2 linked regions of the Longibacter salinarum genome follow. The protein of the gene in region 1 interacts with the protein of each later gene in a pairwise test. Links are inferred from orthologs where the notes say so. Each region holds a gene or a part of one and is shown in the gene's direction. Other genes may lie near its edges.

Region 1 (15,172 bases):
GGATATGACATCCGTACTGAGTGCATGCTGACATCGCATCGCCCGAAGCTCTTGGCTAATTCCCAACGTCCAAACGCACAACGTTATAACGTCTCAACGCATTCCCCCTTTCTCCCATTCCCCCTTTCTCCCATTCTCCCTTTCCCTCATCCCCCGTACTCCAAACCTCACCCCTCACCAACCCATTCATAGACGAGGATACCGGAAGCGACGGCGACGTTCAGCGATTCCGCGCCGCTGCGGTCGGGAGCACCGGGGATGGCGACGGGCTCGGTGAGGCGATCAAGGACGGCTGCGCTGAGGCCGTGCGCCTCGCTACCGAGCACGAGCACGGAGGGTTGCTGTGGCTTCCAGTCGGAGGCACTGGTGCCATAGAGGTCGGCGCCATAGATCGGGTAGCCCGCCGACCGGCAGTCGTCCAGTGCCGGGCCGAGCGCGTCGGTGCGGGCGAGCGACAGGTCCCAGTGTCCGCCCATACCGGCGCGCATCACCTTCGGGCCGTAGAGTCCGGCCGTGCCGGGGCCGGCGACGATCGCGCTGACGCCAAACCACGCGGCGGTGCGAATGATCGTGCCGACGTTCCCCGGATCCTGGATGCCGTCGAGCGCGAGCAACGTGCCGCCTTCCGATAGGTTCGCGATGAGCGAGGCCACGTCCTCATATCGGCGCTCGACGACGGCGAGAATTCCCTGCGGCGACTCGACACCCGATAGCTCCCGCATCGCCTCGGATTCGGCGGTCCACACGGTAACGCCGGATGCTGACGGATTGTCGTAGCCTGTTGCGTAGCCGGCGTTGGCTAGTACGTCACGCACCGCGCGATCTTGCGCTGCCTCCGTCGTCAACACAACGTCGATGACCGGAGCCCCCGCCACGAGCGCCGACTCGACGGCACGGAGCCCCTCGACGACGGTCTGCCCATGACGCCGCCGGTATTTTCGTCGGTGGAGCGACGCGATGTCCTTACGACGACGATTGGAGAGGGGACAGGTGTGAAGGTCGGTCACAGATGCGGAGGGTCAGGTGAGAAGTCAGAAGAGAGGGCGTCGGCACGGCACCATCTCATGAAGATTCGCGGGAACGAGGCGCGAGGCACCGGCGGCCAGATCGTATTCGGCAACCCGCAGACACAACAAACGTTCAGCGAGCCTATTTGCACCGGATCGATCTCCGCTTTTTCAGCAACGTCAACCGCTCATAACATGTCGGTTCCGCTTCGTCGCGGTTCCAGCACGCGAGGTTCGATTTTCTCCGGTCCAATCCGCACCTTACCACACGACGTGTTGCCTTCTTCGGCTTGCACATTACCGGGCGGAAGAGTCTGGCTGGAAGCGGTTCCAGCCCGGCACGTCTCTTCGCTTGCCACACGCTTGATTCGAGTCTCTCATGCCATTCAAGTTTGACGTTTACGACCGCTCCGTTTATCGCGAGCCGGCCCCCATTGATCGCGACAATCCGTTCCAGGCCATGATGGAGCGGTTTGACATCGCTGCCGAGATTCTGGAGCTCAACCCGGGCTTCTACGAATACCTGTACCGTCCCGCCCGCGTCCACATCACGTCGATTCCTGTCGTGATGGACAGTGGACAGATCAAGGTGTTCGAGGGCTACCGGGTGATTCACAACGATGTCCTCGGCCCCAGCAAAGGTGGCATTCGCTACGCGCCGGACGTGAACCTCAACGAGGTGAAGGCGCTGGCCGCATGGATGACCTGGAAGTGCGCCGTGGTTGACGTACCCTTCGGTGGCGCGAAAGGCGGTGTCGTCTGTGACCCGTCGGACATGAGTCCCGGCGAGTTGGAGCGATTGACGCGCCGCTACACGGCAAACATGATCGACGTGTTTGGGCCGGACCGCGACATCCCGGCGCCGGACATGAACACGAATGAGCAGATCATGGCGTGGATTCTCGACACGTACTCGATGCACGCCCGCCGCACGGAGAATGCAGTTGTGACGGGCAAGCCGATCGGTCTTGGTGGTTCGCAGGGACGCGTCGAAGCCACGGGACGCGGCGTCATGACGGTGTCGCTCGCTGCGATGGAGCAGGAGAACATCGCTCCGGCCAATACGACCGTCGCGGTTCAGGGCTTCGGAAACGTGGGATCGATCGCTGCGCAGCTTCTGCAGGAGCAGGGATGCACCGTCGTCGCCGTCAGCGACGTGACCGGCGGATACTACAATGCGAGCGGGCTGGACATCGCGGAGATGCGAGAGTTCGTCAAGGCGAATGGCGGCACGCTGGATGGGTACGCGAAGGCTGACAAGATCTCGAACGAAGAACTGCTCACGTGCAACTGCGACATCCTCGTTCCAGCAGCGAAGGAAGACCAGATCGATGCCGATATCGCCGAGAACATCAAGGCGAAGATCATCGTGGAGGGCGCCAACGGCCCGACGATGCCGGAGGCGGACGATATTCTGAACGAGAACGGCGTGATCGTTATCCCGGACATCCTCGCCAATGCCGGCGGCGTCACGGTTTCGTACTTCGAGTGGGTTCAGGACCGTCAGGGGTACTTCTGGACGCGAGAAGACGTAGAAGAGCGTCTTGAGCAGATGATGACGACGGCGTTCAATCGGGTGTACGAGACCTCACAGGAGCACGGCGTCTCGCTTCGCATCGCAGCGTACGTCATGGCCGTGGGCAAAGTGTCGGAAGCCCTCCGCCTGCGCGGAATCTACGCCTGATCCTCGATCACCTACCCGACCAGAAGCAGCACATCGCATGAAGAGAAGCGGTCTTCCAACGCCAGGGGGACCGCTTTTTCTGTAGCATGGAGAGTGTCCAGAAATGCGCAATCGAAGGCGAAGTGCGAAGTTTGGACTGCGAACTGCGAAGCTCGAACTTCGAAAAGCGAAATGCGAAATGCTAAGCGCGATTCTCCGCATGCGTCTGTGCACGGTCCCATCGTTCAACGTTCGAACACCTTAACGACCGAACGGTCTGTGGTGGATGGTAGGTTGTTTATGGGACGGATTCCGTTCGGGAAAGTCAGCACCGATCGCGAGTGGTATCTTCCAGTGCTCGATCCCTAATCGGCAGTCCCCAATCCTCAATGCCCAATCGCTAATTCTAAATGCTCAATCCCCAATCCCCAATTCTCAATCCTGAATCCTGAATCCCCAATCCGACATCCCGAACCGAAACCAAACGGGGTCCGGCGCCTACAGAGCAACGTTGCCTCGATTCGAATGCTTATCCCACCGCTCCCCGGCCTCTTGCTGTCTCGATCTGTTCCACGTGCTCTCGCCGTCCTCTGTCTCGGGGGTATGCTCCTCATCCGTTGCGCCAATCCGCAGGCGCCCAGTGGCGGTCCACGCGACGAGACGCCGCCCCGCGTGATGTCATCGTCGCCCGCCCGAGACGCCGTCAATGTAAGTACGCGGTCGATCCGCATTGCCTTTTCGGAATACGTCGAGCGTTCGACGCTCATTCGGTCGATCAGCGTGACGCCGGCCTTCGATCGGGCGCTCGAATACGACTGGGACGGCCGCGCCGTGGAGATCACGTTTCCTTCAGAGCTCCGCGACAGCACGACGTACATCGTCACGCTGGATACCGAGCTCACGGATACGCGCAGCGTCGCATTGAACGAACCGATCACGATCGCCTTCTCGACGGGGCCGCGGATCAACCGGGGGAGCATCGCCGGACGTGTGGTCGAGCCGGGCGAGGGGAAGCCACAGGCGCAGATGGACATCTACGCCTACGCCGCGCCGGACGGTACGCCGCCGGATTCTCTACCAGACCGACCGGACTATCGTACGCAGACCGGCGACGATGGCTCGTTTACACTGGAGTACCTTCGCGAGCAGCCGTACTACGTCATCGCGATCAAGGATAACAACCGAAATCGTCGACCAGATGTGCTGGAGCCGTTCGGTACGCCGCCCCGACCGGTTCTTCCGGGCGATGTCGGTGCAGACCCGGTGCGCGTGCCCTGGATCGTCGCGCGCCTCGACACCATCGCCCCGGAGCTCCAGCGTGTGCAACCGCGATCCAACCGGCGACTCACGCTTCGCTTCAGTGAGCCCGTTCAACCATCGCTGGACCCGTCCGATTATCCGCTGATCGATTCTCTGCGCGATCAAGAACAGTCGATTGAGTCGGTTTACGCACGCGATATCCCGTCTACCGAAGTCAACCTTCTCATGACGGCTGCGATGGAGGAAGGGCGCCACCGGTTGTCGATTGCCGACAGTGTGATCAAGGACACCCTCGGTACCGCGCTCCCGGATACCACCGTCGGGTTTGCGGCGACTACGCTGGCGGATACGGTCACAACCCGATTTCTCGAGTTCCTGCCAGCTGACGCGACCCCGGACTCGACCGGGGCCGTGCCGCTTCTGCCGCCGGATCAACCCGGCGTCCAGTTCAACCAACCGGTCGGTAGCTCGCGCTTCGGAACGGCCATCGCGGCCCGCGACACGCTCGGCCAACCGCGAACGCTTACAGCGACGACCGCCGACGGCACGGACTACCGATTCACGTTTGAGCCACCGCTCTCACCAGGCACGACGCTGGAGGTTGCCGTGGACGATGGCCCATTTGCCGGAGCGGATACCACCTACACGCGGCGCTTTCGGCGCGTCACGTCGAAGGTGCTCGGCGAACTCGAAGGGCAGGCCATCACCGTGGACACATCCGACGCACCGCCGGCGGACACGACAGCGGCAGACTCGCTAGCTGGGGCGACGGACGCTGCCGCAGATTCGGCTCGGGTGGACACCGTGCAGGTGGACACAACCGTTGCGGATTCCGTCCAAGCGGACACCACCCAGACGGATTCACTCCGACAACCACCGAGCGAAGAGCCCAAACTTCGTATTCGCTACCAGCCGGTCGACAGCAGCCGACTTGCGGGTTCCGTGATTGTCGAGCTGTACGCCACATCAAGCTCCATTCCAGTGGATAGGCGAACGGAAGTCGTAGGAGCCGACACAACATTCGTCTTCGATATGCTCCCGGAGGGGAGCTACCGCTTCCGTGCCTTCCTCGATAGAAACGGCAACGGCCGATGGGATCCCGGGCGCCTTCTTCCGTACAAACCGGCGGAGCCCGTTACGTGGACCGAACAACCCACCGAAAGTCGTCCTCGTTGGACAACTGTTCTGCCGGCGCCACTCCGGATCCCTGTCCTCGCCCGGCCGATCCGCATCGAGAACCTTGCCGAATCGCCATAGGACTCGGCGTCCGCTTATCTCACCTGACCCGCATTTCCACGATGCCCGACCGATGCTTGCCGCGCGATGTGCTCCTCACGGCTGATGCCATGCGTAAGGCTGACCGAACCACGATCGAGGACTTCGGCCTGCCTGGCTTTACGCTGATGGAAACGGCGGGACGTGGGGCCACATCGGCCATCCTCCGTCGCTACGGCCCGGCCGAAACGATTCGTGCGTTCATCATCTGCGGGAAAGGGAATAACGGGGGTGACGGCCTCGTGGTGGCGCGTCATCTCGCCGAGCGCGGAGCACGGGTCCACGTCGCGTGCACCGCACCGCCTGAGGATCTGCGCGACGATCCGGCGCACAATCTCGAACTGCTACAGTCGCTCGCTAACTCCCCCGGCAGCGCCGCCGACAACCTGACACTCTCAACCTGCGATCGTGTCGAGGCTCTGGAGGCGCAGGCGGCTGCGGTCCAACCTAGCCTGTACGTCGACGCGATGCTCGGAACGGGGCTGACGAGCGAGGTGCGCGAGCCATTGCGCGGTATGGTCGAGTGGCTGAATGGGCAGGAGGAGAAAGTTACAGCGCTTGATATACCCACCGGTTTGCACAGCGACACGGGCGCAGCGCTCGGCGTCTGCGTTCGGGCCGATCAAACGGCAACGATGGCGTCGATGAAGGCCGGGCTGGTCGTCGGAGATGGAGCACAATATGCGGGCGAGATCGACATCGTCGACATCGGGATGCCGCGGTACATACTCAGTCGCGTGTCCCGTGATGCCGGCTGCGCGTTTCGGACATCGGACGAGGATCTCTGCCGGTGGTGGCCGGAACGAGCCAACGACGCCCACAAATATTCGGTTGGCATGACGGTCGTCGTCGGCGGGGCTCCTGGATACATCGGAGCGCCGGTCATGGCGTCTCGTGCCGCTGCCCGTGCCGGGTCAGGGTACGTCGCGTGTGCTTGCCCGGAGTCGATCGAGTCGACGCTCGCGCAGAAAATGACCTCCATCCCGACGCTTGCGCTGCCGGAGTGGGAGGACGGGCTGGCTCCAGACATTCACGACACGCTATCGGATCGTCTTGACAAGGCACGCGCTCTTCTCGTCGGACCCGGACTCGGTCGCAAATCGATGACGCAGTCTTCGATTTGCGATTTCCTTTCTGAAACAGACCTTCCCGCGGTGATCGATGCCGACGGCCTGAATGCGATTGCCGGCGTCCTCGGGGCGGAGGACGGTAATCTGGAGCCGAACGGCCGATGGATTCTCACGCCCCATGCCGGCGAGTTCAAGCGGCTGGCGGGAGAAGACGTGGACTTTTCCGACCGAATCGGAGTCGCTCAGGCGTACGCGAAGCGATGGAATGTCGTGTTGCTGCTGAAAGGGCACCCGAGCGTAGTCGCTTCGCCGGACGGGACGACCTTCGTCGGGGGCGCCGGCGGGCCGTCGCTTGCCGTCGCGGGAACGGGAGACGTGCTGGCGGGGCTCTGCGCCGGCTTCCTCGCGCAGGGACTCCAGCCGATTCACGCCGCTGCCGCCGGAATGCACCTCGGGGGCGCGGCCGCCGACCGGTACGCCACCCACTCGGATGCCCGCACGATGCAAGCCACGGATGTGCTCGACGAGGTGGCGAAAGCGGCGTACGAAATCTGCGGCACATCGAAGGCGAGCAGGTGACGTAACCTCTAGACGGACCTCGGTGGCTCTGTCACTCCGTCTAACGTGATAGCGGACGAGATGCCGGTCCGGTATCAACGATGTAGACAAGCCCGTTGACACGGTGTCTGCCCTATTTTTCTTCTGATGAAGCGCAACCGCATGAACTGGCTTTCTCGCCTCCTTCGATCTCTCGACACCCGTCATTACCTCATTCTGGCGGCGCTGTGGACGGCGGGCATTATTGTCGCGCTGACGATCCCGGCGCCCGGTTTACCGAAGGTCGATCCATCGTTGACGCTGGATAAATTTGCACATGTCATCCTGTTTGGCGGACTCGCGATCTTTTGGATGCGTGCCCTGAGGCCGGACGAGCCACGCGTGCCGTGGACCATTCCGTGGCGACGGGTACGCAATCTCTTTCTTGGAGGACTTTTGTTCGCAGTTGGGAGTGAGTTTTACCAGCTGATCATTCCGTTCAAGCGATCTGCCGATCCGTACGATGCTCTCGCAGATGTCGTCGGCCTGGTCCTTGGCCTCGGCACTTACCTTCTATACCGCTCGCGCACGGTCGAATCCAACGAAGAACCGGCTGCCAGAGAGGGCTGAGGCAGATATTGTTACGAACACCTACTTCACTTGATCTACACAAACCTGTTGGGGACATTGAATCTCGATTTGTGAAGAGACGGCGAACGATTGTTTCCGTTCATAGATTTCAGTGTCCTTATGCCTGTTTCGAAAAAAGCTGGTTCGACGTGGCGTCGTGACTATTCCCTCCACATGGCCACGGGAGCTGTGCTTTCACTCTCCTTCGTCTTGGTCGCAGCGAGCCTGAGTTTTTATCGGTCGGAGCCCGCCACCCCGACCCCGCCTCCACCGGAGACTGTGGACCTCAAGCACCTCCCGCCTCCTACGAAAGATGCCACGCCCCCGCCGCCGGCCCGACCCATGGTGCCGCAGGTCGTCCCAGACGAAAGGATCATTGGTCCCGAAAAGGTCGAATGGGACAAACTGATTTTAGAAGATGAGCCGCCGGTGACGTCGCCGACGCCTCCGGACGTGCGGGAGGACCGGTCTGAAGGCGAACCGTTCGTCGTCGTGGAGCAGATGCCGAAGCCGAAGGGCGGGATGAAGTCGCTCTACGAGAATCTCGAGTATCCCGAGCGTGCCCAGCGTGCGGGAGTCGAGGGAAAAGTGTCTGTCCGCTTTACCGTGCTTCCCGATGGCTCTGTTACGGATGTTGTCGTGCAGAAAAGCGCACACTCGCTACTCAACGACGCGGCTATTCGGGCGATTAAGAAAACGGTGTTTCTGCCGGGTCGACAGAGAACGCATCGTGTCCCTGTACGAATGACGATCCCGATTACGTTTAAACTACGGTAGCCGCAGAGATAAATCTGTCGGTAGGCAGGTCGTTAAACCACATGTGAACTTCGTATCCGAAAGGATATTCGTCGGTGCTTGAACAGGACGAAGTGTCGCGTTACGGGGCTGTGGGAAGCGATTGCGTGAAGACGTTCCCCCCGATTAAGAAGGGAGGGCGAAAAGAGTGTCAAGCCAGCGAAACATCACAGAAAAGGAAAACGTTGATCTGTTGGCTAACAAGGATGTCTGGGAAGCTTATCCGCTTTTCGGCTTAAACCAGGGCAGGTAGCCTTGCCAGAGATCCTTCCTCGGCGTTCTCGGACTGTTCGCCGATTGGGTCACCGCTGCATTTTTAACAATCAGGTAGGATCATGTCGGTACGAAAGACGGAAGAGGCGAATCTCCGCAAGGAGTATCCGATCTGGATTCAATTGGGGCTTGTCGTTGCGCTCTCGATTTTGCTGATCGGCTTCAAGTGGAATATCCAGAACAATAAGGACTTCAAGGTTAATCTTGAAGAGCAGGACGTCGTCGAGATGGAGGAGGTCCAGCAGACGAAACAGGAAGTGAAGCCCCCGCCGCCTCCGAAGCCCCCGGTGCCGATGGAGGTGCCGAACGACGAGATTATCGAGGATCAGAACGTGGACTTTGACGCGTCCCTCGATCTCGATGAATCGCTCGACACGAGCCAGGGACCGCCCCCGCCGGATGAAGGCGAGGAAGAAGAAGAGCAGGAAATCTTCGTTGTTGTTGAGAACTCTCCGGAGCTGATCGGTGGTCTCGCAGCGCTTCAGGGCGAGGTTGAGTACCCTGAGTTTGCCAAGAAGGCGGGCATCGAAGGCCGTGTGTTCGTCCAGTTCGTCGTGGACGAGAATGGAAACGTTCAGAACCCGAAAGTTACGCGTGGAGTCCACAAGCTTCTCAACGAAGAAGCCATCCGCGCCGTGAAGCAGCAGAAGTTCAAGCCGGGTAAGCAGCGTGGCAAGGCGGTGAAGGTGCAGATGTCGCTTCCGGTGACGTTCCGCCTGAAGTAACAGTCCGACCTGGTTGCACGGTTGCGTGACACACCACGCCGTGCGATACCAAAATGAAACCGCCCGCTTCGGTTCAAGCCGAGGCGGGCGGTTTTTTGTGTGGGTCCGGTATTCTCAGTCGTCACGCTGACGATGCTCGACGGATCCATCCGGGTGGCCGACAAAGATATCCGTTGCCATGTCGAGGAAGAGTCCGTGGTCGAGCACGCCGGGGAGGTCGCGGAGCATCCGGTCGATGGCGTGTGGATTGTCGATGCCGCCTTCAAATCTGGCGTCGATGATCCAGAAGCCCTGATCGGTGACCACCGGGCCGTCTTTCTCTTTCCCCATCCGTAGAGTGGCTTCGGTGCATACGTCATCGAGTGTTCGGAGGACGGGGCCGGTGGCCATCGGCAGAACCTCGACGGGGACGACCCGCTTTTCGCCAAGTCGCTTGACATCCTTGCTCGGGTCAGTCAGAACGACGAATCGCTTGGCCTGTGCAGCCACGACCTTCTCACGAGTGTGAGCACCGCCACGGCCCTTGATCAAATTCAGTTCGGGCGACACTTCATCGGCCCCGTCAAGCGCCAGGTCGAGTGCTTCCACTTCTTCAAGGGTTGTCAGCGGAATACCACACTCGCGGGCCAGGCGCTCGGACGCGAAGGAGGTCGGGACGCCCATGACGTGCAGGCTGCTTTCACGGATCCGTCGGCCGATGGCACGCAGGGCGAAGGCGGTTGTGGAGCCCGTTCCGAGGCCTACGCGCATGCCGGTTCGAACGAGGTCGGCCGCCTGTTCGCCGGCGGCTTTTTTGGCTTCTTCCATGGAGAGAGGCAGGTCGAGGAAAGAGGAGACGATCATGCCCAACCTGTCGCGTAAGCCCGGCCAATCGCAAGCTCTACGCGCGATTTTCCTTCCGCAGCTGCGGAAGCCTCACTCGTAACGAAGGCTTTCGATCGGGTCGAGTCGGGACGCTTTAAAGGCCGGGTACATGCCGAACACGATTGCTATGAATGTGACGCCGGTTACGGCAATGCCCGCCCACACCCATGGAAATGCCATGCTGATGTCGAAGAAGAATGCGACACCGTTGCCCGCGAGCGCACCCAGCAGAATGCCGAGTAAGCCCCCGATCTGACACAGGACGATGGCTTCGAGCAGGAATTGCGACAGTACATGCCAGTTCTTTGCGCCTACGGCCTTCCGGATGCCGATCTCGCGAGTTCGCTCGGTCACCGAGACGAGCATGATGTTCATGATGCCGATGCCGGCCGCGAGTAGCGAGATGAGGCCGATAGCAGCACCAGCGATGCCGAGGCTGCCGGTGAAGCTGGCAAGCTGGTCCTGAATCGAGGCATTTGTTTCGAGCGAGAAGTTGTTCTCGTCCCCAGGGCGCACCTTTCGGATCGTTCGCATCTGCGCCATCACGGTCTCCTGTGCTGGACCCACGGTCTGCGGACTCGGTGCACGGACACTCACGGAGGCAATGTTGCGCCCGTTGTCGCCATACGTGCTCAGCATATACGAGATGGGAGCGTAGACTCGTGTGTTCGGGTCGAAGCCGAGGAAGGTCGCCTTCTCATCGAGCACGCCAATGACCTCCAGCCGTACGCGCCCGATACGAACCTGCTTACCGAGAGGGGACTGGTTCGGAAAGAGCGTCTCTGCCACCGGTGCGCCGAGAACAGCGACCGGACGCGCATATTGCACATCCTGAGCCGTGATCGGCCGTCCAGCGGCCATCTCGAAGCCGAAGTTGCTGAGAAAGTGTTCGTCCGTCCCGCGTAATTGCAGATTGGGTTCCGTTTCCCGCTCCGCGTATTTTGCTTTCACGACCCAGTCGAAGTCCTCGTCCACGCTCACCTGGAGTCCGCCCGGTAGCGCACGCTTCAAGCGAATGACTTGCTCCCACGTAATCGGTGGATGGTACTTCTCGCGGTCGCGACCGCCGATCTGGGACTCATAGCGCTCGACCGAGAACGTGGATGAGCCGTAGATCTGCAGGGACTCTTCGAAGTAGACCTCGATCACTTCCACGGCCGTGACGGCGGCGATCACGGCGAAAACCCCGATCACCATGCCGAGCAGTGTAAGAGCAGACCGGAGGATGTTGGCGCGTAACGCGGTGAGCGCCATGCGGATGGACTCAAATACGCTCATGGATGAACGGTCAGTCGGAAGAAGAGGAGCGCTATAGAACGGGCGTTATTCGTAGCGGAGCGCCTCGATCGGGTCAGCCGTTGCCGCCTGCCACGCCGGGGCGATACCGGCAACGATTCCCACGAAGACACAGATGCCGAAGGCGATCAGGATGGTGTCGAGCGGGAGGACGGCGGTCACGCCCATGACCGCTTCGATGAGGGGCGTCAACCCGATGCTGATGGCCACGCCGATCAGTCCGCCAATCATGCAGACGATGATGGCCTCGACCAGAAACTGGAGCATGATCGTTCGCCGCTTGGCACCGACGGCCTTTCGAACGCCGATCTCTTTCGTACGCTCGCGAACGGATACGAACATGATGTTCGACACGCCGATGCCACCCACGACGAGGGCAAGACTGGTGAGAAACAGTCCAACGCTGTTGATCGCTATCTTCGTCGCCGAGAAGGACTGGCGAATCCGCGCGGAGTCGTTGATCTCAAAATTGTTTTCTTCCGTTGGCTCAACGCCGCGCGCAATACGGACGATGCCGGTGATTTCGTCCTTTCCTTGCTCCATCGCGGGTCCCTGCGGGAGCTGTATCATCACATTGATGCTGCGCCACCGGCTCATGCCGAAGAGCTTCTCAAACGTACTGAATGGCATGATCACGCTTTCATCGGAGCTGACACTGCCGAAGAGACCTTTTCCCTGTTTTTCCTGCACGCCGATCACACTACAGGGCTTGTTGCCCAGCCGGATGCGTTTGCCTAGAGGGGTGGCGATTGGGAAGAGCTCCTCGGCGACAGTGGCCCCGATCACGCATACGTTTCGGGCCCCGCGCTCGTCAGCCTCGGTGAAGAAGCGCCCGGACTCAAGCTCCACATTTCGGATGCGACCGTACTCAGGCGTCGAGCCGGTCACTTCCGCGCCGATCGACCGCTCCTTGAACTGAACGGTCCGGTTCGTACTGGTCATCGGGGCGACGGCGCGTGCATAGCGCGACCGTTCGCGGATGCTCTCGGCGAGCCGCGATTCAATCGCCGGACGGTTGACGTAATTCCACCAGTCGAGGTTCGTGTTTTGTCCCCACGGCCACTTGCTCACGTAAACGACGTCCGTGCCGAGTTGGGACAGCGATTTCTCGAACTGCTGATCGAGCCCATCAATGACGGTCGCCATCAGCGTGACGGCGATGATGCCGATGATGATGCCGAGGGTCGTCAGTACGGAGCGGAGCTTGTTGGCCCAGATGGCCTGGCCCGCAATGCGGAGGCCTTCGTACAGTTCAAATAATACACGCACGGGAAATCGCTTGTCAGGCCGGGGGAGAGAACGAGGAGCGGTGCGCCGGAAGCACACACATCACGGATCGACGCAAAAGATGGTTACAGCCACGGCAAAAAAAGTAATGCCGCCGAGGCAAGAAGCATGTTACGATTCTTTATGGTTCGGTGCCGGGGGAGTAAGGCGACATTCGAAGCGGAGGCGGTAGTCTTCGTACTGTGGGCTGTATCCTGCTTTGATGACCTCAAACCCTTCCCTCAGACCGAGTACGGTCATGCCCGGATGCTTATTCGGAAAGGTATCGTACACGAATCGAATGTAGCCCCACTGCTCGACGACGGAGAGCATCTGTTGGAGCAGGGCACGAGCAATACCCTGACGCCGAGCATGATCGACGACGCCTCCTTTGGCGCTGTAGAATGTGTCGGTACGCAGCCGGTAACCGACCTTGAACCCAACGGGGTCGCCATTTCGCTCGGCCACGAGCATGAGCAGGTCGTCATGGTCGAACCGATTGATCACGTGCCGATCGCCAAAGACGGACTCATTCAAATCGCGAATCAGATCGACGCGATCCCTTCCGACACGATAGATCGTGAGGTCGGGCGAATCAGTTGCTTTCACGGAGTCGGTGGAGAGCATCAGTAGCGTAAATCAGGGCGCTGAGACGACCACAATAGAATGAGAGCGACGCGCGCTGCGTTTATTCAAGCGGTTCGTGAAACAGCGACGCGACAGAGACCCGCTTCGGTGCAATACTCCATGGAAGAAGGGGTGGTTCGATCGCGGAAGGTGGATGCGTACGATGTCAGCGATCGACGGACGTCGAAGCGAGACTGCGTTTCGTGAGGAGCGCCGCCTTCGGATCTCATGCCGCTAAAACGGTAAACCGTCGACATCGCGCGGGTCGTACTCCCGGCTCGTCTCGGTGTCAGCACGTGATGCGCTGTCGCTTCCGTCGCCCAGTTGCTTCGGGGCGGAAGCGCTCGTTTGTTCGCTATCGCCGGATCCGAGCGCGGCCGGTGTATCACCGCCGAGCAACGGTTGATCGTCCTCCTGCGCTTCGGTCTCTTCGACGAGCTGCACCGGCTCCAATGTATCTTCCGGAACGTCGACGATAAACCGGCTGGGGTCGGTCATGTATTCACCCTGATACCGCCGATACTGCGTCATGGGATAGGAAATGAAGAGGTTGTCCTCCGCCCGCGTCACGGCGACGTAGAACAGGCGAAGTTCTTCGTCGACGCCTCCCTTTTCCCGAAGTGCGTACCGCGAGGGAAGGTCGCCCTCCAGCGCGCGGATGATAAACACGGTGTGGAATTCGAGCCCCTTCGCCGAGTGAATCGTCGATAGGACCAGGGGCGGCTCATCCTCATGCTCGCCGTCGTTGTCCAGTGCAGTGAGCTCGATCGGGTCGAGCGCGAGGGATGACAGGAAGTCGCGCCGGCTGGAATAATTTTCCGACAGACCGATGAAGTGATCGAGGTCGGGTTCGCGCTTCGGGTAGTCCTCGTAGTACTCGTCCTCGAAAATCGGCCGGTAGTAATCGATGACCGATTCGACCTGCTCCACGAGCGGCATGTCGGGGTCCCGAATGGAGCGGAGCGTGCCGAGCAGTTTCTTGAGCTGCGAAATGTAGCGGTTGGAGAACGGCGCGTTGTCTGTATGGACGAACGGGTCGTCCGCCTCATTCGTCGCCCATTCGATGAGCGATTTTGCCGTCTTTGGCCCGATCCCGTGAATCAGTTGCAGGGCCCGATTCCAGGCCGCGGCATCCTGAGGGTTCTCCGCGACTTTCAGGTGCGCGAGAACGTCCTTGATATGCGCCGCCTCGCTCAGCTTCATCCCGCCGTACTTCACGAAGGGAATGTTGCGCTTGTTGAGTTCGGTCTCAAGCTCGTAACTGTTGTGGCTCGACCGGAAGAGGACGGCCTGCTCGTGGAGCGGGACGCCCGACTCGCGGAGACGAAGGATCATCTGCGCGACGAAGCGGCTCTCCATCTGCCCGTCCGCGGCGGGTACGACGGCCGGCAGCTCGGCGTCCGGCACGTCCCGGTGGCTGAAGAGCGTCTTCTCGTAGGAGCGATCCGCATTGTCGATAACGTGATTGGCTAGATCCAGAATCACCTGCGTGGATCGGTAATTCTGTTCCAGCTTCAGGACCTGTGTGTCGTCGAATTCTTCCGGGAAAGCGAAGATGTTTCGGAAGTCCGCGCCCCGGAAGCGGTAGATGCTCTGCGCGTCGTCGCCCACGACCATGACGTTTCCGTGGACGGAGGCAAACTGCTTGACGAGCTCCGCCTGCAGGGCGTTCGTGTCCTGGTACTCGTCGACCAGCACGTGCCGGCAGCGTCCGGCAACCTCTCGTCGCACGCCGTCGTCCGCGGCGAACAGCTCCAGCGTTCGGTAGAGCAGGTCGTCGAAGTCCATCATGCCGTGGCTCTTCTTGTACGCCTGGTAATCCTGGCGCATCTGCTCCAGTCCGTCGTACAGCGGAGAGAACTGTGGGTAACGCCGCGCGAGAAC
Region 2 (15,183 bases), on another replicon or contig:
CCAGATGATGATCTGGGCCGCATATCGGATGACTGAACTCAGGGTATCGGCTCGCTTTATCGCTTCTCCGTCGCGCTTTCCATTCTCAAGGGATCGGTTGAAGCGGTCGATTAACGCACGCAAGAGCCGCAGCGCGATGACCGTCACCAGGAGAATGACCAGGATTTCCGCGCCGGTCGTGATGAGCCACCGGTACGCGCTTTCGAGAAATGACTGCCATTCCATGTCGAGCGAGAAGCGTGAGGCGAAATCGCTAGCGTAGGTCGGCGTACAGTCAGAAGAGACGGTCTTAAATTTAGACGACGTGGTCGTGCACCTGCCGCCGAAGCATGTAAATCCAACCATGCATACCCGCTACTGTTGAGCAGTAGCGGCGCATACCTCTGCCTTTTCCTACAGCGTTACTCTCAATCGGAGAACAGCTTTCATCTCTCCGATCCGGTCGCTCGATTCATCACCCCATTTGTCCCATTGGATTGGATTCGAAGAGATTGCCTCATTTCCGTTCCGACGCGTAGAGATCAACCTGAATCTGAAGGGGCGTACCTCCAGTTTTCGATCCACCCAGCGACCCCTCGCCCGTCCACGCACCGATATGGACATGCGGCGCCCGCGAATTCCCGTTGTTTCCGACCTTAGCGACGACATCCCCCGGCTGAACGGTGTCTCCTTTCTCCACCTCAATCTCCCGTACGTGAGCATAGACCAGGGAGGCATCATCCGTCTCGAACACGATGAATCCCGGCTGAGCCTCCCGATTCATCGTCCCGGGCTGATTCGTCGTATCGGGCTCAGTCACACGAACGACCGTCGCCTCGAACGGAGCGAGGACGTCTCGTCGCCACCCGTACCAGTCCTCATTTTGCTTGCCTCGAGTGCCCGGCGTGTACGGGCGTGCGATTCCATCTTCCTGGAGCTTCTCCACGCCAAAGTCGCGCCCGAGCTGGTCTCCGAGACGGAGATGTGGCTTATACGTATGCTCGCTTGTCGCTAACGAAAGTCCCTCGCCGGTCGCGTCAATCGGTGGGTGGATGAGAACGGACTGCGTCAGCGTGTCTGGCGTCGGGTTCAGTCCGTACTGAGCCCGCGCGGGCCCGGCGAATAGTCCAGATAGGAGGAAGGTCACCACAGCGGCCCAGCGCAGAAGCTTGTGATCGAATGGGACATTCAGATGATTCATATCTACGCAGTACACTTCATCAGTTCAGTAGACGATTAGTTCGTAAGCTATCACGAGCGCGAAATTTTTGTTGTTACACGCAAGAGGTCGGGCCTCTCTGCCGCCACGACAAGTCCCCCGTACGATACGCTTTGTGAACTGATGGAAGAAGCGACGATACCGGATGGATGGTCGGCCTTCCTCGACGTGCGCTCTCGCCGTTTTCGGGTGCCGCGTCATGTATGAACCGGCGGGCGGTGCTCTTCAGTTCACCCGAATGTCCTGGGTTCTCTTCGACTTTCTCCCCATAACATGCGAACGCCCAAGCCAATGGGCCCGGGCGCTCGTCGATCGCACCACCACGCAAGCGATGCAATGCTTATCCTGCATTAGGAGTCGATACTAGTTGTACGGCCACTCGGCCCAGTTACTGCAGTGGCTCCCCACGTCTCGGCCCAGTAGATCGCGAAGCGTTCCACCGTAGACAGCATTCATCACCGCGCGCGGCTTCGCGAACAGGAACCCGTCCTTCACGCCGATCGACCCGAAGTGCGCTGCACTGAGCCCGTGGCCGGCCTCATGGATCGCTACCGACGGGAAGTCGAAGACGTACGTGCCGTTTGCCTGCGGCCCCTCGGTCCCATCGTCGGCCCAGGTATACTGATCATTGTAGTAGATCTCGCGGAAAGCGGCGTCGATTTTCCCGTTCCCGTCGATATCTGTCAGGTTGCCACTGGCATCCGTCCAAAACAGCGTATAGGCGACTCCAAGCGTGCTAGAACCGGGAGCGAAGAGCGGACCGACGCCCCGAAAACCAACCTGAGTCACATCCGCCTCAATAAGACTGACATCGATCCCACCCCCGGCAAAAAAGGTTTCGATCACGCCGGTATTCCCCGTCGAGACGTTTTCTTCGAGCACGAGACCGGAGCACTGCTCGCTCTCCCAGATCCGGAAGCTCTCTTCGAACCAGAAGGACTGATTCGTCAGATTGGCGTCAGACGACGTTGCGCCCTGCTTGACTGCGAACGTCAGGTCATCCACATCATCCCACGTAGCACGAGGATCGTTGTAAACGAAGTCGTGGCCGAGGTTGGCGTTGCCCAGGTCTTTCTGGAACCACTCCACGCGCCCGGCCTCCCCGGAGGCGGGGTCGGTCAAATATTCGGCAACACCCAAAACCAGTTTATGACTACTTAGGTCGGCAAGGGCCTTATCACCCGTCACGAGTGGAGACGACTCACTATCCGGTGCATCAGAAAGAGTACTTACGGCCGACGGCTCCGTGTCGCAGGCAGATACGAGAATGACCGCCGCCATCAGGCAGACGATGCTTAGAGCGCGGGCGAAAGAGAACGATAGAGGAGACGACATATGGCCTTATGGTTTGAGTCAGGAATGAATTGCTACCACTTGATCTGATCGACCAGAAATGCCTGTCATATCCTCTCTGGACGGCAGCATGTCGTATATCGCAACGCTGACTAATAAGACCAACAGCGATATTATACCCTACACGCAGTCGATCCGACACCATCATCCATGGGCGCCAGAGGTGACGACAAAGAGAGGCCTGCAGAGGATACTTGGAATGAAGAGCGACCTGTGTTGAAGCTAGAGTTCAAATACAAAAAGCCCCGACCATAAGGCCGAGGCTTTTCGTTTCCGTCGAATGTCTCGCCGTGGATCTACGCGAGATCGAACCGGTCGAGGTGCATCACCTTCGAGAAGGCGTCGACGAAGTCATGGACGAACTTCTCTTCGCCGCCGGTGGCTCCGTACACCTCCGCGATGGTCCGCAGGCGGGAATTGGACCCGAAGATCAGATCCGCACGGGTCGCCGTCCATTTGACATCGCCCGTCTCACGGTCCTGAACTTCAAAGATCTCTTTGTCCTCGGAAACCGGCTCCCACTTGTTCTCCATGTCGAGCAGGTTCACGAAGAAGTCGTTGGTGAGCGTCTCCGGTCGGTCGGTGAAGACGCCGTGGCCTTCGGCGTTCTTGTGCACGGCATTCAGCGCGCGCATACCGCCAACGAGAACGGTCATCTCCGGGGCCGTGAGGTTCAGGAGATCGGCCCGGTCGACCAGAAACTCTTCCGGCTTCCAGTTCTGTGCCGGCTTGTCCGCCATGTAGTTGCGGAATCCGTCGGCTGTCGGCTCGAGCGGTTCAAACGACTCCACGTCCGTCTGCTCCTGTGTGGCGTCGGTGCGTCCCGGTTCGAACGGCACCTCCACGTCGTAGCCGGCATCGGCCGCGGCTTTTTCAACCGCCGCGCACCCGCCGAGGACGATCAGGTCGGCAAGCGAGACGCGTACGTCGCCCGAACGCGACTTGTTAAAGTCTTTCTGGATGCCCTCGAAAACCATCAGCGCACGGGACAGCTCGTACGGCTCGTTGGCCTCCCAATTGCGATGCGGTTCGAGGCGAATGCGGGCACCATTGGCCCCACCGCGCTTGTCGCTGTCACGGTACGTCGCGGCCGAGGCCCAGGCGGTTTTCACAAGGCGCGAGATCGACAGGTCCGAGGCAAGGATCATCTCCTTGAGCTCGGCGATTTCCTCGTCTCCGATCAGGTCATGATCGACCGCCGGCACCGGGTCCTGCCAGAGCAGGTCTTCCTCCGGTACCTCCGGCCCGAGGTAGCGATCCTTCGGCCCCATGTCGCGGTGAAGGAGCTTAAACCAGGCGCGTGCGAAGGCGTCCTGGAACGCCGCCGGATCCTTCTGGAAGCGCTCGATGATCTCCCGGTAGATCGGATCCCGCTTCAGCGCGATATCCGTCGTGAGCATCATCGGATCCACCTTCTTCGATGCATCGTGCGCATCCGGTACCGTCTCCTTCAGCTCATCGTTTTTCGGCTTCCACTGCCATGCGCCGCCGGGGCCCTTGTGCTTCTCCCACTCGTAGTTGAGCAGGTTATCCAGGTAGCCCGAATCCCACTGAATGGGATCTCCGGTCCACGGACCTTCAATGCCACTGGTGATCGTATCGGCGCCTTTGCCGGAGCCGTGCGAGCTCTTCCAGCCGAAGCCCTGCTGCTCGATGGGTGCAGCTTCTGGCTCCGCCTCGACGTGGTCGTCGGTATTCGCGCCGTGGACCTTGCCGAAGGTGTGTCCGCCAGCGATGAGGGCCGCCGTCTCCTCGTCGTTCATGGCCATCCGGCCGAACGAAAGGCGAATGCGCTTGGCTGACCACTCCGGATCGGGCGTGCCTTCCGGTCCTTCCGGATTCACGTAAATGAGCCCCATCACCGTCGCTCCGAGCGGGTTCTCCAGCTCATCGTTCTCGTTGAACCGGTCCCAGGTCTCCATTTCGTTCTCCGGGCCCCAGTCGATCGACTTGTCGGGCTGGTAGTCGTCTTCCCGACCGCCGCCGAAGCCGAACGTTTTAAAGCCCATCGATTCGAGGGCGACGTTCCCGGCGAGGACCATCAGGTCGGCCCACGAGATCTTACTGCCGTGCTTCTGCTTCACTGGCCAGAGCAGGCGGCGAGCCTTGTCGAGGTTGGCGTTGTCCGGCCAGCTGTTGAGCGGCGCGAGGCGCTGACGTCCGCCCGAGGCGCCGCCGCGGCCATCCGTCGTGCGGTACGTACCCGCGGCGTGCCACGCCATGCGAATGAAGAGCGGGCCGTAGTGACCGTAGTCGGCCGGCCACCACTCTTTCGAGGTAGTCATCACCTCGTGGATGTCCTCTTTCAGGGCGTGATAATCGAGTTCGCTGAACGCTTCCGCGTAATCGAAATCGCCGAGCCACGGGCCCACATCCTGGGCGTTCTGGTCGAGGATCTCGATGTCGAGTGTATCGGGCCACCAGTTACGGTTCGTTGCCGGCGCACTCGCCCGCTTACTACTCGAACCATTGGTATGCACCACCGGACAGCCGCCGCTCTCACTCGTACCTTCCGCGTGAGCGTCGTGTGACGTTGGGTCCTTTGACATAAAGTCGTACTGATTGATGAAGGGGATAGGAGGCGAGACACCGGAGATGGCGTCTGTGGAGTGTCGACGTTGGGCGCCTTTCACAGCTCACACAGCATGGCGATCACCAAGAAACGCCGACCGCAGACGCGTTCGTTCCGTCTAGTAACGCACTCGCACCAAACGAACGGGGCTCGCGGTGTAATTTGGGGCCACCCGAGGAAGGGGCATAACCGTTGCGACATCTCGTCGACCGAATCTACTGTCGGTCGAGACCGAGCCGATCTGCCGCTTGAAATAATATCAGGCGTAGACGCCGGTCCGTCAATCCGTTTTCGTCAATTAGCGATTAGAATATCCGGGGCGCTGCCCGCTCGAAGACCAATACCTCTTTGCCCCCAACATTCCGCTTGGTGCACCGTCCGAATCGCCCCCCCGCACCAACATGCCTATTCGTACCTATCAACGAACGCGTCCATCTGCTCGTCGGACCCGACCATCACGAGGGTATCGCCTTCCTTCAAATGCAGGTCCGGCGATAGATCGGTCATGACCTGTCCGTTGTGCTTGACGGCCACCACGTTGAGTGCGGTTTTCGCACCGATACCGCTCTCTCCCAGCGTCGTGCCGTGCAGGGTTCGGGGCAGTTCGCGAGAGAAAAGGTCGACGCCCTCCCCCAGCACGACGAGCTCGCGCCCATTCACGATCGAAATCACTGCATCGACGCCCAAGGTCGAATAGCTCAGCACGAAGTCTGCTCCCGCACGGTGGATGGCGTCCAGATTCCGTTCGTGCGTGATCCGGCTCACGATCCGCAACTCTGGATTCAGCCGTCGGCAGTAGGACGTCAGGTACACATTGACGGCATCGTCGTTGGTGGTGAGCAGCACCGAGGGCGCCCTGTCGATGCCGGCCTCGTGGAGCAGGTGGTAGTCCGAGGCGTCGCCGTGAAACACCTTCGTGCATGTGCCACGCAGCATACGGCAGCGACGGCGATCGCGCTCGACGAGATGGACGGGAACGTCTTTATCCGTCAGCGCCCGGGCGGCGGCCGATCCCACCATGCCACCTCCGATGAGCAGCACCGGGTTCGGATTCACGTCGTAGATCAACAGCATCATGTCGAGGTCTTCAAGTCGCTCGGCGCTGCCCATCACGACCGGCACGCACTGGTCGGTGAGCAACGTGTCGGGACGAGCAGCCTCCATCCGTCCTCGCTTCCAGACCCCGATAATGCTGACGCCCGTCTTTTCGCGCAGTTGCGTCTCGCGAATGGTCTTTCCGGCAAGCGGCGTCCGGTGCACCGGAAGCTCTGCGATCTTGAGGTCCTCGTACTCACCGATAACATGCAGACCCGCGTGTTGCGTGTTGATTCGGTTGGCCAGTTGCTCGCCCAACCAGCGCTTGAGCGGCAATACATGGGTGGCGCCACTGAGCTCCAGTATATCGATCGCATCCTCGTTGTCAGCCACGGCGGCAATGGGCACATGAGGAGCTGCCTCACGCACGGTCAACGTGACGTTTGTATTCACGATGTCGTCGCGGTTCGCCACCACGAGTCGCGCCTGGTCGGCCCGCAGGCGGCGATACGTCTCCTGGTCATCGATCTCCCCCACGACCACCGACAGACCTTCGGTGAACCAGGCGGAGGCGACCGACGGATCCGGCTCGACCAACGCGTAATCGATATTGCTTCGCTCCAATCGCTTGATCAGACCGGGCGCAATGGCATCGCGGGCCACCAGCAACACATGACCTTCCGTACCCGGAGGCAGCTCGCGCGGTGCACGCGACCGGACCTGTGCTTCGAGCCAGGGTGCATAGAAGAACCGTATGAACGCAAACGGCAGCACGATGAGCAGCATCACGATACCCGTGATGAGGACGATCACGCTGAAAAGCCGACCGATGTCGCTCTGGAACGTGATGTCTCCGAACCCGAGCGTGCTCATCACGGTGAGCGTCCAGTACAGGCCCGTGATCCACGAGTGCTCCTCCCCCTCGGCGTAGAGCATGATGAAGTGGAAGAGGACCGTAAATACGACGATCACAACCACGAGAAAGCCGACGTATTTCAGCAGAATGGGGAGATTCTGCCTGATCTCCTTATTCTGCAGAAAATAGGAGAGCTGCGTGCTGAGGGTCTTCATGGAGACGAAATGGGGAAACTGCGTGCCTGAGCGAGCCGTGACCACGAGACCGAATCCTGAAAGGATAGAGACTCGAACGTACGTCGCGGCGGAATCGACCGGAGGGTAAACATACAAATGATATGTCGAACACGGCAGCCCGGCGATCGCATCAAGTCTACAGTTCCCACCGAGGTAGAGTCTAGTGGTATCGTATTCGGAGGATGTCATACCTATACGCTGGAGCACGCGGTCGAGACGTCGAGGTCATACCGGCCGTATTCAGCTGAACACCTCCGGCTGATGACAACTGGGAAATCACTCGCTGCATGACCGGGACAGGCATCCGCCGGCCCTTATTACTGAGAACTAAGGTAAGCGAAAATGTTGATCCGATGCTTCTTCTGGGACCTGTTGGTGCTGACCTGAACGCTCATGTCACATACAGCCGCTCGCCTCGTTGATGCCGAGGGCGGTGATGGGCACCGTCGCACCGATCGGTATCTGTCTTAATACAGTTATCGAAGTGACAAAATTGAAAACCGGGGCCGCATACAGTATCGTAAGAGACCACAGATTAGAACTAGTCTAAATAACGATAGCTTACCGTGCCTTCTCGTTTCTCCACTCTAATTGTCTTCGTCGTCTTATTGCTGGCTGGAAGTAGTACGGCATATGCCCAGCAAGGGACAATCACTGGAACCGTCGTCGAAGAGGAAACAGGCGAGCCCCTCCCGGCCGTGAACGTCGGGATCGTCGATACGCCGCTCGGTGCCGCAACCGGCAATGACGGGCAGTTTACGATCACGGACGTCCCCGTTGGGACGTACACGGTCCGCGCAAGTCTCGTCGGATATTCCACGACGGAGCGTTCCCTTCGTGTCGAGACGAGCGAGACGACGACGCTGCAGATTCAACTGTCCAAAGAGTCTGTCGAATTGAGCGAGATCCGCGTGACGGGGCGGCGCGGCGGCTACGTTGCCAGCGACGTGTCCAGCGTAACCAAGATTGGCGCGCCTCTCTCGGAAACGCCACAGTCCGTTTCGGTGATCACGCGCGACCAGCTCGCTGCTCGGGGTCTCGACCGGCTATCCGAGGCGCTCCGGTACACACCGGGCACGCAGGGCGAGACGTTCGGGTTTGAACCGCGCACGTTCTTCCTCCGCTTTCGCGGGTTCGACGCTACGACATCAGGACTCTACCGCAATGGACTTCAGTTGCGGAATCCGTCGTTTGCCGTCGGCTACAGCCCGGAGCCCTATGGCGCTGAGCGCGTGGAGGTCCCGCGAGGCCCGGCCTCGGTTCTGTACGGAGCAGGCAGCCTGGGCGGGCTGGTCAACTTCATCTCAAAGCGCCCGACCCAGCAGCCGTTTGGAGAGGTTGTCGTTGAACCCGGCACGTATAACCGCTGGCAGGGACAACTCGACCTGAGCGGCCCGATCGGTACAGACGGGACGTTTTCCTACCGGCTGACGGGTCTGGTTCGAGAAGCGGATACGCAGGTTGACAACATTCCCAACGATCGCATCTTCGTCGCTCCCGCATTTAGCTGGCAGCCGACGGACGCAACCAAGCTGACCCTCCTCGGGCGGTACCAGAACGATGAGACGCGGCCCTCGCAGCGACTCCCGGTCTCGGGCACGCTGGAGTCGAACCCGAACGGCACGATCCCCGTCAACCGGTATCTCGGTGAGCCGGGCGTCGACCAGTACGACCGGGAGCAGTGGTCGGCCGGCTACCTGTTCCAGCACACATTCAACGACACGTGGCGCGTCGACCAGAAGCTTCGCTACTATTCCGTGGACGTCGATGATGTGACCGTCTTCGGCAGCGCGGCCGGGCTCGCCAACGACGAACGGACACTCAGCCGGTCACTCTTTGAAAGCTTCGGCGACCTCGACGGCCTCGCCATCGATAACCAGCTGCAGGCGAACCTGACGACCGGGCCGGCGGATCACACGTTCCTCCTCGGCGCAGACATTCAGCGCATCACGGTCGGCTCGAAGCAGAATTTCGGGAGCGCGCCGTCCATCGACGTCTTCGACCCGACGTACGGTCAAGCCATCGCGGATCCTGCACCGTTCGCTGACAACGACATCACGCAGCGCCAGATCGGCGTCTATCTCCAGGAGCAGGCGACGCTCTACGACCGCCTGATCTTTACGCTCAATGGGCGAATGGACTGGGCACGGACGGAGACGGTCATGAACCTGTCCGATAGTGAGATGGAGCAAAGCGACCGCAAGTTTAGCGGTCGGGCCGGACTCGTGTACACGTCGCAGATCGGCCTGAACCCGTACGCCAGCTACTCACAGTCCTTCCTTCCCCAGCTTGGCACCGATGCGAACGGAGAGCCGTTCGATCCCGCCCTCGGCGAACAGTGGGAGGTCGGCGCCAAGTACCAGCCGCCCGGACGAAACAGCTTCCTGACCGTTGCGCTCTTCGACCTCACCCGTCAGAACTTCCTCCAGGTCGACCCGCAATCGTTTCAGCAGGTACAGACGGGTGAAGCGAACTCTCAGGGTATCGAGGTGGAAGGCGTCGCCAGCCTTGGCGTCGGTCTCGACCTCACGCTCAGCTACACGCGACAGGCTGTTGAGATCACCGAAAGTGTCGTGGCGGCAGAAGAAGGCGAGCGGCCTGTGCAAGTCCGCGAGCAGATGGGCTCCTTCTGGGCAGATTACACGCTTCAGGAAGGACCACTGCAGGGGCTTGGCGTCGGTGGCGGCGTTCGGTATCTTGGACCGAGCTTCGGAGACGTTCCCAACACCCTGGAGGCACCGTCCGTCACACTGGTGGACGCGACCGTTCACTACGACTGGAACGGGGTTCGCTTTCAGGTCAATGCGGATAACGTGTTCGACAACGAGTACGTCGCCTCAACCTTCGTGAGCGGAGCGCAGGACTACGCTACCTATGGCGCAGCGCGCACGATCACGGCTCGCCTTCGCTACCGCTGGTAGCCCGGCTACCATACCCACCTTTTTCTCGCACCGTCGGTTCTCACCCGAACTCTCTAGCATGACCGCCGCTTTCCTCGGTCTCACATACATCGCGGCCGCTCTGTGCTATGCGGCTTCGCCGTCGACGTCCTCCTCCATCGTTTTTGCCCCAGCGACCCCGGGGCAGGGGGAACGTCGCGGCGTACGGTCGCCACGCTGGATGCATCGAGGCGGTCTGGCTCTGCTTGGCCTGAGCGGACTCGGGTTCGCGGTGATCTATCCCGTCGGTGCCGGGCTTCTGGTGTGGCTTTCTGCGGTGATGATGTCGCTGTCGCTGCTGGTGATTGCTGCCCCTCTTGCGAGCAGCTTTGTGAAGGTCAGTTCAGCACTCGCCCTCGTGATCGCTGTGATCGGCACGTGGCTCTGATGCAGTTGCCTTTTCTTTTTGTTTCTATCGCCTGCATGTCGCACGCAAGGCCCCTATTCCAATGAAGTATGACTGGACCACTGCAGAAGCCTTCGGGCGGGGAAGTGCTTCTCTTCTCGCAAGCTCGGCCCTCTTTGTGGCCTTCTCCTATCTGTGTGTCACCGCACTGCCGGTTGCCCATAGCACCGGGATGGCGATCGGCATCATGGCCGGATTTCCTCTGTGGGTGGGCGCAGGCTGCTATGCCGTTCTCGCTCGGACGTCCGTGCGGGCCTGGGTGGTTCTCGCTGGAGCGACTCTCCTTCTGAGCGCTTGGGCGTTTCTCAGCATCCATTTTCTGTAGGCCGTATCTCTTGTCGTCCTCACCCTTACGCTCCCGACGTTTCTCAATGCCGAAGCTTCCATCTCGGGCATATAAACTGTTGTGGGATGCCCACTCCGCCGCGGGCATCGTCATTGGCCTGGCCCTGTTTGTCATTTTTGCGACCGGCGCCCTGCTTCTGTACCGCGGGGAGATCCGTCAATGGGAGGAACCGTCCCTTCGACATACGCCTGGCGAGTCGCAATCGCTCACGACCCTGACGCAGCCGGTTCTTGACTCGCTCAGCCGCGGCGATGGGGATCCGTCCTACGTATACATGACGCTGCCGGGCGCGGAGCATGCAAACCTCTACATGTATCTGACCGGCGGGACCGTGGGTGCTTCGCACGACGTGTGGGTCAACCCGACTACCGGAGCCTGGGTATCCAATCCGGACGAAGGAGCGGTGACACGACTCCTATACTACCTCCACTTCTTCTTTCAGCTCGGCACGTGGGGCCTGTATCTTAGCGGATTCGTCGCGCTACTGGGTCTGCTTGCCGTCACCACGGGCACCGCCGTTCATATCGATCGGCTCGTGAAGGACTTTCTGCAGTTCCGCCCCACGAAGAAGTTGCGCGTTGCCTGGGCCGACGCGCACAAAGTCCTCGGGACCATCGGACTGCCCTTTCAGACGATGTACGTCTTCACGGGGGCCTACTTTGGACTCGTGGGACTGATCGCCCTTCCGTACGCCTCGCTTCTCTTTGGGGGCAACGTGGGCGAGTTCTACCGGGAAGCCGGATACTACGCCCCGACGGTCACGGTCGACTCGGTCGCGACGGCGCAGCACTCGCCGCAACGACTGGACGAGCTTGCCACGCGCGCTGCAAGTGCATGGGACGACTTCACTCCCCAGACGATGATCCTGCATAGCGTCGACGAACCGGACGGGCGCGTCGAGGTGCTCGGCCGTACCGATGGGACAGTCTTCGGCGGAACCGGATCGGTTGTCTTCCACGCCCGCACCGGGGAGGTGCTTCTTCGGGAAGCTCCGAGCGAAGCCGGTGCGCTCAACGACGCCGTCCAGAGCATGGAGATGCTCCACTTCGCCGAGTTTGGGGGACAGGCGCTCAAGCTTCTCTTCTTCCTCCTCGGCATCGCCTCCTGCAGCGTGATATTGACGGGCAACCTGACGTGGCTGGAGGTGCGCCGCGCAAAGAACCGTTGGATCCACCGCATGCTCGCCCGCCTGACCGCCGGCGTCGCAACCGGAATGCTGCCGGCACTGGCCCTACTGTTTCTCACCGACCGCTGGCTTCCCGCCTCTGTGAGCCAGCCCGGGTGGTGGGTGAATGCGGTCTTCTTCGGCACATGGGTTTTGTTCGTGGTCTATGCCCTTCTGCAGCCCATCGTGGCACGTTCTCACCGCCGCCTCCTCCAGGTGGGCGGAGGACTGTGGCTCCTCGTCCCCATCGCCAACGGATGGACGACGGGGGCGTGGATCTGGGACGCATGGGCCGCCGGGCAGTGGGCCGTCGTGGGCGTCGACGTCGGATCTCTCCTCGGCGGCGTCGCAGCGATCGCACTGGCCATCTGCATTCGCGTCGACGATCGTCAGGACGACCCTGAGCAGGTAGACACGTCGAAAACGAACAATCAGAACGTAAGCGCCAAAGCCTCCTCCTCTCCTCAGCCCACTCTCCGACCGGAGGATCTCTTCTCCAACAGCGCGACAGCCTCCCCCTCCGACGAAGAACGATCCTGAGGTCACATTCCCGAGGAGGCCCGCAGTCCAACGCTGCAAGAACCGAGACGAAAACAGAAACCCCCACTCGAACAGACGTTCGGGCGGGGGTTTCGTGTGTGGAGCTAAGGAGATTCGAACTCCTGACCTCTGCAGTGCGATTGCAGCGCTCTACCAACTGAGCTATAGCCCCATCTGGATCGTCTCCGCGGTGGGCGGAGCGTCGTCATAAGTCGGCTGTGCAAACGCTGCCTCTTTTCCCCTGTTCCGGCACGCATCCGCACCGGCCACGCCGACGCCGTGAGAAATCAATGAACGGGGGCACCACCCGCGGAAAGCTGCACCAGCAGGTAGGTCTTGACGAGCCGGTAAGATCCTCGCGCGGACAGGCACCTCTGACCCCCACTGTCGTTGCGCTCTCTGCCCACGTCAAGGACCGACTTGCACACGATGAGTCACCAGAAAGGCAATCTCCCGACAAAGACCTGCCCGGTCTGTAACCGCGAGTTCAAGTGGCGAAAGAAATGGGAAGACGACTGGGAAAACGTCAAGTACTGCTCCCAGCGCTGCCGCCGCAACAAGAACCGCGACCACGTCCCCTGGCGAAAAGAAGTGAAAGGCTGATAACCTGTTTGGCGGACAGCCTTCGGCGATCTAAAGGTACGGACCTCCCGGTGGTCGGTCCTCCCGACGTTCGTAGCACGAGGATTAGCTGTTCTCGCGCACCGGTGTCTGCGGCGTCATCGCGAAAGGATCCCAACAGGCCTCCGATAGAAATGAACGGTCATGCGTATATTCCCGCGATCCATCCGCCAAACAGGTTCTGAAAGTATGGAAGTATGAAGGTCTTTCTCTTCGCTACGAGACCGCCCCCCCGAACATTCACACCTCCAAACATCCACACGTCCATACTTACAAGCTATGTCCACGGCCATCGTCTGGCACCGGAACGACCTTCGCATTCGCGATCATGAGGCGCTGTCGTATGCAGCGGAGCACCACGATGTGGTGATCCCGGTCTACTGCTTCGACCCGCGACACTTCGCGACGACGATGTTCGATCTGCCGAAGACGGGGGCGATCCGCGCTCGTTTTCTCCGGGAGAGCGTTGCCGACCTGCGGGAGTCACTCAAGGGTCTGGGTGCGGACCTCGTGGTGCGCCATGCGAAACCGGAGGACGTGCTGCCCGAGCTGGTCCGCGAGACGAGTGCGACGGACGTGTACATGTTCGAGGAGGTGGGCACGGAGGAAAAGGAGGTCGAGAACGCGGTTGAGGAGGCCCTCCGCAACACCAACGCACAGCCGGCCTACTTCTGGGGGAAGACGCTCTACCACCTGGACGATGCGCCGTTCGAGAGCGCGGACGACGTGCCGGACGTGTTCACGCCGTTCCGGAAGAAGCTGCAGAAGCAGTCGGAGGTGCGCCCGACAATCGATCCGCCGGAGACGCTCGCCCCCCTGCCGGAGGACCTGGATCCCGGCACCATACCGACAAATGAGGATCTCGGGGTCGAGGGCAACGCGACGGCCGACGAGCGGGGCGTGCTCCCCTGGAAGGGCGGCGAGACGCGCGGCCTCGACCGCATTCAGCAATACATCTGGCGCGACGATCACCTGAAGGAATACAAGGCGACGCGCAACGGCCTGCTGGGCGAAGGCTACTCGTCGAAGTTCAGCCCGTGGCTCGCGCACGGCTGCATTACGCCGCGACAGATCTACGAGGAGGTCCAGCGCTACGAGGACCGGCGCGTCAGCAATAAGTCGACCTACTGGATGGTCTTCGAGCTCATCTGGCGCGACTTCTTCACGTACGTCACCTGGAAGGCCGGGCCGAAGCTGTTCCACCCCGGCGGACTCAACGACAACGACATCGACTGGACCTACCACGACGAGTCGTTCGAGAAGTGGGCGACGGCGACAACGGGCATCCCGTTCATTGACGCCAACATGCGTGAGCTCAATACGACGGGCTTCATGTCGAACCGCGGCCGGCAGAACGTCGCCAGTATGCTTTCCCAGAGCCTGAAGCTCGACTGGCGCATGGGCGCGGCGTACTTCGAGTCACGATTGGTCGACTACGATGTCGCCAGCAACTGGGGCAACTGGGCATACAACTCCCGCGTCGGCAATGACCCGCGCTCCCGCTACTTCAACATCGTCAAACAGGCGCAGCGCTACGACTCCGACGGCGACTACGTCCGCCACTGGCTGCCCGAGCTATCCGACGTGCCGGATCAATACATCCACGAGCCGCACACGATGAGCCGCGAGGAACAGAAAGAGTACGGCTGCATCATTGGCGCCGACTACCCCGAGCCGTATGTCGACCTGGAGAAAACCTACGAGCGCATCCGAGGAGAACGGTGATCCGTTCGGTGTGGACATCTGGAGGTTTGGATGTGTGGATGTGTTAGCGTATGGACGTGTGAACGTAGGAACGTTAATTTTGCGGACCGTGGATTTTCCCAGAACCATCGTGCCGAACGCCAGAGTTATGGATCAAGAGCGTATTCTCCTCCCCCACAGCGCATACCTCATCCCCCGATTGCTATTCCCCG

The links.
Region 2: the proteins of CRI94_RS10545 (region 1) and CRI94_RS16170 interact in binary tests that used the Escherichia coli proteins (3 or more experiments, as listed by UniProt). The link is inferred for Longibacter salinarum from one-to-one orthologs.

The regions. Positions count from the first base shown.
Region 1 is NZ_PDEQ01000005.1:90,008-105,179, reverse strand. What follows is about bases 6,416-9,390. They hold CRI94_RS10545 (energy transducer TonB), read left to right. Parts: upstream 6,416-7,562; coding sequence 7,563-8,219; downstream 8,220-9,390. Other genes in these bases: rpiA (ribose-5-phosphate isomerase RpiA), read right to left, coding at 9,350-9,390; CRI94_RS10540 (energy transducer TonB), read left to right, coding at 8,573-9,235; CRI94_RS10550 (VanZ family protein), read left to right, coding at 6,996-7,442; CRI94_RS10555 (NAD(P)H-hydrate dehydratase), read left to right, coding at 6,416-6,854. Also shown: CRI94_RS10570 (TrmH family RNA methyltransferase), read right to left, coding at 168-1,007; CRI94_RS10565 (Glu/Leu/Phe/Val family dehydrogenase), read left to right, coding at 1,387-2,691; CRI94_RS10560 (Ig-like domain-containing protein), read left to right, coding at 3,274-5,187; more of CRI94_RS10555, read left to right, coding at 5,229-6,415; more of rpiA, read right to left, coding at 9,391-10,078; CRI94_RS10530 (ABC transporter permease), read right to left, coding at 10,151-11,377; CRI94_RS10525 (ABC transporter permease), read right to left, coding at 11,423-12,664; CRI94_RS10520 (GNAT family N-acetyltransferase), read right to left, coding at 12,794-13,288; CRI94_RS10515 (ATP-dependent helicase), read right to left, coding at 13,523-15,172. UniProt on the Escherichia coli protein: Interacts with outer membrane receptor proteins that carry out high-affinity binding and energy dependent uptake into the periplasmic space of specific substrates such as cobalamin, and various iron compounds (such as iron dicitrate, enterochelin, aerobactin, etc.).
Region 2 is NZ_PDEQ01000010.1:70,330-85,512, reverse strand. The notes cover bases 7,508-10,493. They hold CRI94_RS16170 (TonB-dependent siderophore receptor), read left to right. Parts: upstream 7,508-7,816; coding sequence 7,817-10,171; downstream 10,172-10,493. Other genes in these bases: CRI94_RS16165 (hypothetical protein), read left to right, coding at 10,230-10,493. Also shown: CRI94_RS16195 (mechanosensitive ion channel family protein), read right to left, coding at 1-225; CRI94_RS16190 (M23 family metallopeptidase), read right to left, coding at 497-1,180; CRI94_RS16185 (hypothetical protein), read right to left, coding at 1,562-2,533; katG (catalase/peroxidase HPI), read right to left, coding at 2,848-5,100; CRI94_RS16175 (potassium channel family protein), read right to left, coding at 5,529-7,229; more of CRI94_RS16165, read left to right, coding at 10,494-10,577; CRI94_RS16160 (hypothetical protein), read left to right, coding at 10,639-10,920; CRI94_RS16155 (PepSY-associated TM helix domain-containing protein), read left to right, coding at 10,967-12,646; CRI94_RS16145 (DUF2256 domain-containing protein), read left to right, coding at 13,076-13,249; CRI94_RS16140 (DASH family cryptochrome), read left to right, coding at 13,547-14,992; CRI94_RS16135 (class I SAM-dependent methyltransferase), read right to left, coding at 15,174-15,183. UniProt on the Escherichia coli protein: Involved in the uptake of iron in complex with ferrichrome, a hydroxamate-type siderophore. Binds and transports ferrichrome-iron across the outer membrane.